DNA from 2 places in the Paraburkholderia flava genome. Region 2 is predicted to be linked to the other one. Evidence: riboswitches for the same ligand, from Rfam matches in the RefSeq annotation. Region 2 holds a riboswitch; the other holds the start of a gene.
The links. A riboswitch is a leader RNA that binds a small molecule or an ion and turns the genes downstream of it on or off. The one in region 2 is predicted to bind manganese.
Positions count from the first base shown of each region.

Region 1: linked by a shared signal. The riboswitch ahead of mntP (manganese efflux pump MntP) and the one ahead of E1748_RS14040 (TMEM165/GDT1 family protein) in region 2 are both predicted to bind manganese.

Region 1 is NZ_SMRO01000001.1:1,775,931-1,780,648, reverse strand. It holds gene E1748_RS07940 (LutC/YkgG family protein) at 1-230, shown strand, start outside; gene E1748_RS07935 (LutB/LldF family L-lactate oxidation iron-sulfur protein) at 227-1,672, shown strand; yybP-ykoY riboswitch at 1,730-1,900, shown strand; gene mntP (manganese efflux pump MntP) at 1,906-2,475, shown strand; gene E1748_RS07925 (DUF72 domain-containing protein) at 2,631-3,440, shown strand; gene E1748_RS07920 (ROK family protein) at 3,454-4,230, opposite strand; gene zwf (glucose-6-phosphate dehydrogenase) at 4,457-4,718, opposite strand, start outside.
Region 2 is NZ_SMRO01000002.1:593,787-598,504, reverse strand. It holds gene E1748_RS14055 (phosphopantetheine-binding protein) at 1-57, opposite strand, end outside; gene E1748_RS14050 (lysophospholipid acyltransferase family protein) at 32-826, opposite strand; gene E1748_RS14045 (beta-ketoacyl synthase chain length factor) at 823-1,539, opposite strand; yybP-ykoY riboswitch at 2,035-2,222, shown strand; gene E1748_RS14040 (TMEM165/GDT1 family protein) at 2,261-2,833, shown strand; gene E1748_RS14035 (DUF4136 domain-containing protein) at 2,992-3,687, opposite strand; gene pepN (aminopeptidase N) at 3,869-4,718, shown strand, end outside.

The DNA.
Region 1 (4,718 bases), on a different contig from region 2:
CGCTGCACATCGCGCTCGTGCACGCGCACACGCTGCATGCGGACCTGCACGCGGCCGCGCACGCCGAGCGCTGGCGCGACGGCATGCCGACGAATCTCGTGCTGATCTCGGGACCATCGAAGACTTCCGACATCCAGCAGACGCTCGCATACGGCGCGCACGGCCCACGCAAGGTGTGGGTCGTGATCGTCACCGATACTGCAAACGCGCACGAAGGAGCCACGCAATGAGCGCCCAACCGCTGCACTTCGTCCCGCAGACGGATTTCAAGGCCCGCGCCCGCGCCGCACTCGACGACCCGAAATTGCGCAGCAGCTTTCGCGGCGCGATGGACTTCCTGCAACAGAAACGCGCCGTCCAGTTCCCCGACGATGCCGAACTCGACGCACTACGCGATCTCGGCGAAGCGATCCGCCAGCATGCGCTCGCACGGCTACCCGATCTGCTGGTGCAACTGGAGGCGAAGCTGACCGCAGCCGGCGCGCACGTCCACTGGGCCGAAACCGCCGACGAAGCGAACGCGATCATCCATCGAATCGCACAGGAACGCGGCGCGCGGCGCGTGATCAAGGGCAAGTCGATGGCGAGCGAAGAGATCGAGCTGAATCACTATCTCGGCGAACGCGGCATCGAGTGCATCGAGTCGGACATGGGCGAGTACATCGTGCAGCTGGCCGGCGAGAAGCCGTCGCACATCGTGATGCCCGCGATCCACAAAACGCGCGGCGACATCGCCACGCTGTTCGAAGAACACATCCCCGACACGCCGTACACCGAAGATGTCGACGAGCTGATCCAGACCGGCCGGCGCGCACTGCGTCACGCGTTCGTCGATGCGGACATCGGCTTGTCCGGCGTGAACTTCGCCGCCGCCGACACGGGCACGCTGTGGCTCGTCGAAAACGAAGGCAATGGCCGCCTGTCGACCACCGTGCCCGACGTGCACATCGCGATCATGGGGATGGAGAAGGTCGTCGCGAAGCTCGAACACATCGTGCCGCTGTCGAGCCTGCTCACACGCTCCGCGACCGGCCAGGCGATCACCACGTACTTCAACCTGATCTCGGGACCGCGCCGCGCAGGCGAACTCGACGGTCCGCGCGAGATGCACATCGTGCTGCTCGACAACGGTCGCACGCAGGCCTACGCGGACACGCAATTGCGCGCGACGCTGCAATGCATCCGCTGCGGCGCGTGCATGAATCACTGTCCGGTCTATACGCGGATCGGCGGTCACGCGTACGGCACGACGTATCCCGGCCCGATCGGCAAGATCATTTCGCCACATCTGCTCGGCCTCGATGCGACCGCCGATCTGCCGACCGCATCGAGTTTGTGCGGCGCATGCGGCGAGGTGTGTCCGGTGCGCATTCCGATTCCGAAGCTGCTGATCCGGCTGCGCACCGAAGCGAACCGCTCACCCGACGAAACGGTCGCGCATCCGCTGCGCGGCCAGGGCGCGAACTTCAGTCGACGCGAGCATATCGTGTGGCGTTTCTGGAGCGGCGCGTTCGCGCATCCGCGCGTGTACCGGCTGTTCCGCTGGGCCGCGACACGGCTGCGTGCGCTCACGCCGTCGCGGCAGATGGGTTGGACTCGCCACCGCGCGCCACTGGTGCCGGCGCCGCGCAGTCTCGCGGATCTGCTGCGCGAGCGGGGGCAGCCGGAATAGCGCAATCACGGCGGAGTCCCGGGGTTATTACAAAAGCCTTTCTGACGTGATATGCTCGCGTCTGTCCTTGGGGAGTAGCCGGCTTCTACCCAGAAGCGCCTGCATCAACATTCTCGGTCGCCCAGACCGTGGTGCAGGTAGCCGTCAGGTTGGCAAGACCATCGACATACCACGCGACCGGTCGGGCGCGATGGTGTGTCGCGGTTTTCCGCCCGACCTTGAGCGCTCCTCTCATGAATCCCGTTGCCACTCTGTTCCTCGCGTTTGCCATGTCGACCGATGCCTTTGCCGCGGCAATCGGCAAGGGCACGACGCTTCATCGTCCCCGCTGGAGCGAAGCCCTCAAAACAGGCTTGATCTTCGGCGTCATCGAAGCACTGACTCCGCTGGCCGGATGGTTTCTCGGCAGGGCCGCCGCGCAATACGTGTCCGCGTGGGATCACTGGATCGCGTTCACGTTGCTGCTTATCCTGGGCGGCCGCATGGTGTTCAACAGCTTTGCCGCGAAAGAGATCGAAGAGGAGAAGCCAGCGACGCACTCGTTCTGGCTACTCGCGTTAACCGGCTTCGCCACCAGCATCGATGCAATGGCGGTCGGCGCGGGCCTCGCGTTCGTCGACGTCAACATCTATTCGACTGCTGCGGCGATCGGTCTCGCCACTGCGTTGATGGTCACGATTGGCGTGCTGTTGGGCCGTGTGCTCGGTCATGTCGCCGGGAGGCGCGCGGAACTGGCCGGCGGTGTCGTGCTGATCGGCATCGGCGGCACTATTCTTGCCGAGCATCTGAAGATTTTCGCGTAGGCGTCGTAGGTTCGCGATACGCGTGCGTCGTACAGCCTTCGCTTGCTGTGTCATTGCGCGCTACGCGATGCGGTCATGCTCGCGCGCGCCGCATTCGCTACACTTGTCCGGCGTAGCGCACATCGAGCGCATCGACGGACACGGAGGCGGCATTCATGGCAACGAAAAAGGCCCGGATCCTGACGGGCATCGGCGGCTGGACGTTCGAGCCGTGGCGCGGCGGCACGTTTTATCCCGAAGGTCTCACACAGAAACGCGAACTCGAATACGCGAGCCGCAAGCTCACGTCGATCGAGATCAACGGAACGTTCTACGGTTCGCAAAAGCCGGAGACGTTCGCGAAGTGGCGCGACGAAACGCCGGACGGTTTCGTGTTCTCGCTGAAGGCGCCGCGCTTCGCGACGCATCGACGGGTGCTCGCCGAATCGGGCGAATCGGTCGAGCGGTTCTTTTCGAGCGGCGTGCTCGAACTACGCGACCGGCTCGGCGCAGTGAACTGGCAGTTCGCGCCGACCAAGCAGTTCGATGAAGAAGACTTCTGCGCTTTTCTGGACCTGCTGCCGAAGCGCGCCGACGGACTCACGCTGCGTCACGCGGTAGAAGTGCGGCACGAGAGCTTCCAGTGCGATGCGTTCGTCGCGCTCGCGCGCAAGTACGGCGTCGCGATCGTGATGGCCGGCGATTCGAAGTATCCGCAGATCGCCGACGCCACCGCGCCGTTCGTCTACGCGCGGATCATGGGCACCGACGAAGCGCACCCGCACGGCTACGACAAGGGCGCGCTCGATCAATGGGCCGCCCGTGCCCGCACGTGGGCAGCAGGCGGCACGCCGGAAGGGCTCGAAACCTTCGGCAAGTCGCCCGCGAAGGAAACCGCACGCGACGTGTACCTGTACGTGATCAGCGGCTACAAAGCGAGCAATCCGTCTGCGGCGATGGCGTTGATCGAAAGGTTGTCGAGCTAGCGGTAGGTCGACGTCACGCCTTTCCGGCCTTCGGATGAGCGAACGCGCCGGAGCGGCGGTTCGCATCCGGCAACTGCCGCGTCTCACGCAGCGAACGCGGATGCCACAGCTTCGCGCCGCCCTCGATACCCGCATCGTTCGACACGACCGCAACGTTCGGCGGCAGCTTGAACGTGATCCGCGTCGCATTGCCGCCGCCGATCCACAGCTTGTCGTAATTCACGAGCGACGAAAGAATCGCGATGACCTTCTCGACGCGGTGATTCCAGCGCTTGACGCCGGCCTTCTTGCGCGCCGCATCGCCGATGTACTGATCGTACGCACGCCCCTTGCTGACCGGATGATGCGCAAGCTCCAGGTGCGGCATCAGTTCGCCGTCGCGAAAAATCGCCGTGCCGACACCGGTGCCGAGCGTCAGCACGAACTCGATCCCGTCGCCTTCGATCGCGGCGAAGCCCTGCATCTCCGCATCGTTGATCATCCGCACCGGCAGATCGCCCAGGCGCGCGGCAAACGCGGACGCAAGCGGAATGTCGTGCCAGCCGTCGACGCCGATGTTCGGCGCCGTCAGCACGCGGTTGTTGCGCACGAAGCCGGGGAAGCCGATCGAAATCTGCGTCGGCGGGAACGCGGCGATGATCGGTTGCACGAGCGCGACCAGCGCATCGACGAGTTGCCCCGGCGTGCACGGATGCGGCGTCGCGACGCGCACGCGCTCAGTCAGCATCTTGCCCTGCGAATCGATGATCGCGGCCTTCAACCCCGTGCCGCCGACGTCGACGGCGAGGATGTGTTCCGCCTTGCGGCCGCGTGCGGGCGAGGCTTTCTTTGCGGCAGCGCGAGTGGTCTTCGCGGTCTTCGACGCGTGAACGGTTTTAGTCGCCGTTGTGCGCCCCTTCGCACCGGAAGTGGAAGCGGTCTTGCGCACGGTTTTTCGAGTGGTCGTTGTCTTGCGAGTCGTCACGCCAGGTCCCCTTTAAGGTCGTTCGTGTGAAGTCGGTCGTCTAACCGGTTTATCACTTCGAATCCTGCTTCTTCGCAGCAGGCTCCTGCACCAGCGGCCGCCATGCCCGCCCATCGCGCGCAAGCAGCGCGTCGCTTTCCTTCGGTCCTTCGCTGCCCGCCGGATAGCCGTGCACCTGCACCGCGCCGCCCTTCGGATGCAGCACGTCCTCGACGGCGGCCCACGTCGCCTCAATGCTATCCGCGCGCTGGAACAGCGTCTCGTCGCCGAGCATGCAGTCGTACAGCAGCGTCTCGTAACCGACGTTCGCGCGT
Region 2 (4,718 bases):
TTCGAGATCGAGCGCCTCGATCAGAAGCTGCTTAATTTCCAGTTTTAAAGAATCCATAGTCGAACAGATGCCGGGTAATGTGAGCTTCGACCGCGCGCGTCACGGTGCGCGCGGCGAGTGCAGGCGAGGTGTCGTCGGCCGCGAACTGTTCGACGCCAAGTGGCTCGAGCACATTCACGCGCATCCGGAACGGACGCGGCGGCACGTCGTACCAGCGCATCTGCCGCGTAAACGCCGGGGGATCGCAGTCCATCAGGACCGGCAGGATCGGCGCATCCACTTTCAGCGCCATGTGGGCGAAGCCGCGCGAGAACACGTGCATGCGGTTCGGCGCGGGGCTGCGCGTGCCCTCCGGAAAGACGATCATCGTGTAGCCCGCCGCGAGTTGTCGCGAGCCGGCTTCGACGAGTTCGACAGGGTCGGCGTTGCTCACGTATTCGGCTGCCCGCACGATACCCCAGAAACACGGGTTGCCCCAATGCGCGTTTTTCACGACACAGCACGCGGCGGGCGTGAGCGACAGCAACACGACCACGTCGAGGTAAGTGGGGTGATTCGCGACGACGATGGCCGGCCCGCGCGTGCGCAACGCCTCGGCGCCGCGCACGTCGAGCTCCATCACACCGATCTTCTGCAACGCGGCGACAAGCGCGCGAAAAAAATGATGGATCGTGAGCGTGACGACACGCTGCCGTGACGCGCGGTGCGGCCACAGCCACACGAGCGGAAACACCAGCAGCGAAAACGCGAGACCGCACAGGCCGAATACGATGAAGCTCAGCCCTGTCGCGAACAGTCGCCAGTAGTAGCCGATACGCGTCGTCATGCTGCGGCTCCGCGCCAGTGCCATTGCCACGTCGAACGTGCGCTGCGCCATGCGGCCGGTTCGCGCTGCGACAGGCAGTGCAGTACCGCCTCGCCTTGGGTCGCGAAGGATGTGAGCGTGGCAGCGGCGGATGCGATTTCAGTCGTGTTCGTGACGACCGTGCATTCGAGTTGTGCCGGAGGTTGGTCTGCAGGAACGGCATCGAGCAGCACCGCGATCGCACCGCCCTGCACTTCGTCGTCGACGGGACCGTAGACTGCGTCGGCGGGTTCGTCGGCGTAGACGAGCAGCACAGGCCCTGACGGATCCGCCGCATATTGCGCATGGGCTTCGAGTAACGCGTATCCGAGCGTTTCAGCACCCGCCGACACCGCATTCGCAGGCGAGCGATCGCCGCGCGCAATACCGAATACGCCGGACATCGCGTTCAGCACGGACAGACTAAAGGCAGTCGGCGATACGGGTTCGCCGGTCGTGATGGATTCGAGAATATCGGTGGTGCGCCGCAACTCGCCGTGGCGAGACGCAAAGACGACGCGGACTTCGGGATATTGCGCCACACAATCATGCGCGACCTTCAGTGCGATACGTGACAGAGTGCTCAGACGACGCCGGACCATCGGCTCGATAAAGCCGATATCGGGCGCTGCGGCTGCGGCGACGGGCCAGGAAGACCAGCGGGCAACCGGAATAGTCCAGTGCAGATCGGGCATATCGGTTCACGCTTAGGTTGGCTGCTGGTGCCTGACGGAGCGTGCCCTTCGCGATGCACGCCTTAAGGGCGCAACGCTCGCGGGACAATTGCTTCCGGAGTCGATCCAGTCTTTTTCTATGGTTCAGCGAATTAACGGCACATTGCCCTGTTTATTTAGGCAGCACGTCCAGCGTGTCGCACTTTCTCGCACTTACTTTATGTACCCCGTATGCGCGGAATCATACTGAATATCCCGCAGTAAATCAGCTTCAATAAACGTGTAGGTATGCATTCGTGTCGTCAGCGCGACGAAATGTCAAAGCAACGTGAACACTTAACAAAGAACCTCTTGCGGCCATTGCAAAAGACCTGGCAATTTCCCCCACCCAAAGCTTTCAGAGACCCGACAATCACGCGTAAAACTCCGCTATCCGGTGCAGTGCGAAACCTCTTCCGGACACACTGCGCGGCTCACCGGCTTCGTACCGATACGACAAAAACCGCGTGCTATACTCCGCCCTTCATTGGGGAGTAGCCGCCCCGCAACGCGTCAGCGCCATCTGCTTCACCGGGCGCACGGCACGCGATTCGCGGGGGCGTCTGTCAACAAACTTGGCCTCACGGCCATGGCAGACGCAGCCTCGGGCCTGGCGAGACCGATGATCCATGACCGCCGTCACAGGGCCCGGTGCGTCGTGGATCGTCGCTCGCACTCATCTCGGCCCGGAAGACAATCACACGTGGAACAAGCCTTTCTGATCTCAACAGGCGCAGTCGCGCTTGCCGAAATCGGCGACAAGACGCAACTGCTGTCGCTCGTCCTCGCGGCCCGCTATCGCAAACCGCTACCGATCATTCTCGGCGTACTCGTCGCGACGATGGTCAATCACGCAGGCGCCGGCGCGCTCGGTGCGTGGCTCGGTTCGCTCGTCACGCCGACCATCATGCGCTGGGCGCTCGCTGCATCGTTCATCGGGATGGGGTTATGGATACTCGTGCCCGACAAGCTCGACGACGAAGAAGCGAAAGCGACGCGCACCCGGCTCGGCGTGTTCGGCGCAACCGTGGTCACGTTCTTCCTCGCCGAGATGGGCGACAAGACGCAGCTCGCGACGGTCGCGCTCGCGGCGCGCTTCCACGACTTCTTCGGCGTGGTCGCGGGCACGACGCTCGGGATGATGATCGCGAACGTGCCGGCGATCCTGCTCGGCGACCGCTTCGCGCATCGCCTGCCGACGAAGCTTGTGCACGGCATCGCGGCCGTGATGTTCGTCGTGCTCGGCGCCCTCGCGATCATGGGTGTCGGTCTCTAACGCTTTAACGCTGTCCCCGCTGCACCACGTATAAAGACGTCCTCACAGATTCTCAGACACCGCAAAAAAGAACGGCCTCGCAGGTTCACCCTGCGAGGCCGTTCTTTTTGTACAGCCGTTCACGCCGGCTGCACACGCAAGACTGGCAAAAGAAAAACCTACTGCACGACCTTCGGTGCGGACGCTGCCGCAGGCGCCGCGGCAGCCGGCGCACCGGACATTTCGTTCGGCCGCCCACCGTTTTTATCGAGCGGAATCTTGACCATGCGCACTGTGCCGTTCGCGAGCGGGAAGTCGGCGAGCGCGCTGCGCGCGAGGTACGGCATCGCGCCGACCAAAGACGGATCATCACCACCGGTGCGCGCCGTCACGTTGTAGACCTCCTTGCCGGTCATGCGCTCGGTGATCCGGATGCCGAGCGTGTGCACCGACACCGGATAGGTCTGATTCACGTAGCCCGCCGGGAACGGTGGCCCGAACGGCCCCCACGGATCGAACGGACGGCCCCAGTAAGGACCCGGCCACGGGTTGTAGTAGACCGGCTGCGCGATCGTCATCGTGTCGGCGTGCGTCGAATACGTGAGTCCGACCAGATAGCGGGCCGCAGCCGGATCGACGCGGCGGAAAGCATCGCTCGCGAGTTCGTCGGCGACGATCCGCTCGTAGGTGCCCTGCTCGAGATTATTCTGCTGCTCTGCCGTGCGCGTGAACGCATAGGTCCGCGTCGCGTCGCTGCCGTTCCAGTCGGAGAATGCGGTCACGCGGCTCGCCACGTAGGTCGTGCAGCCGGAAAACAGTACGCTCAGTGCCGCCAGCGTCAGTGCGGCGTGGCGGGTCCATCGATCGAGCTTCATGGTCGTCCTCGTATTGCTGTCGTAAGCCACGCGTCGCGCGGCGGGCCGATAATACGCTGACTGCGCGAGGCGGTAAAAAGTTCGCCCCGCAGGAACCGTCGAGCCTTTGTACAATGGGCCGACATGTCCGGTTCGCGTACCCCGCGAACCGGCTCCAAATCCCCCTCTCTCATCCGAGACCATGGCCGATACCGCAACTCCCGTCGTGATCCACCGCGCCGACTACGCGCCGCCCGCTTTCCTGATCGATACCGTCGCGCTCGAATTCGATCTCGTCCCCGAACGCACGATCGTCCGCAGCACGATGCGTGTGCGCCGTAATCCGGACGCTACCCGTGGCACCCGTGCCGCCCACTTCGAACTGATGGGCGAGCAACTGGAGTTCGTCGGCGCGACGCTCGACGGCGCGCCGTACACCGCTGTGCGTCCGCACGAGCACGGTCTGTCGGTCGACAACGTGCCCGACGCGTTCGAACTCACGCTCGTCAGCGCGTGCAATCCCGCTGAGAACACGACGCTGTCCGGCCTCTACGTATCGAGCGGCAACTTTTTCACGCAGTGCGAGGCCGAGGGCTTCCGGCGCATCACGTATTTCCTCGATCGCCCCGACGTGATGGCCACGTACACCGTCACGCTACGCGCGGACAAGACCGCGTACCCGGTGCTGCTGTCGAACGGCAATCTGCTCGAAACCGGCGATCTGCCCGACGGCCGCCACTTCGCCCGCTGGGAAGATCCGTTCAGGAAGCCGAGCTATCTGTTCGCGCTGGTCGCGGGCAAGCTCGTCGCGCTCGAGGAACGCGTGCGCACCGGTTCGGGCAAGGAAAAGCTGCTGCAGGTGTGGGTCGAACCGCACGATCTCGACAAGACGCGTCACGCGATGGATTCGCTGATCCACTCGATCCAGTGGGACGAAAAGCGCTTCGGGCTCGAACTCGATCTGGACCGCTTCATGATCGTCGCGGTCGGCGACTTCAACATGGGCGCGATGGAAAACAAAGGGCTCAACATCTTCAACACGAAGTACGTGC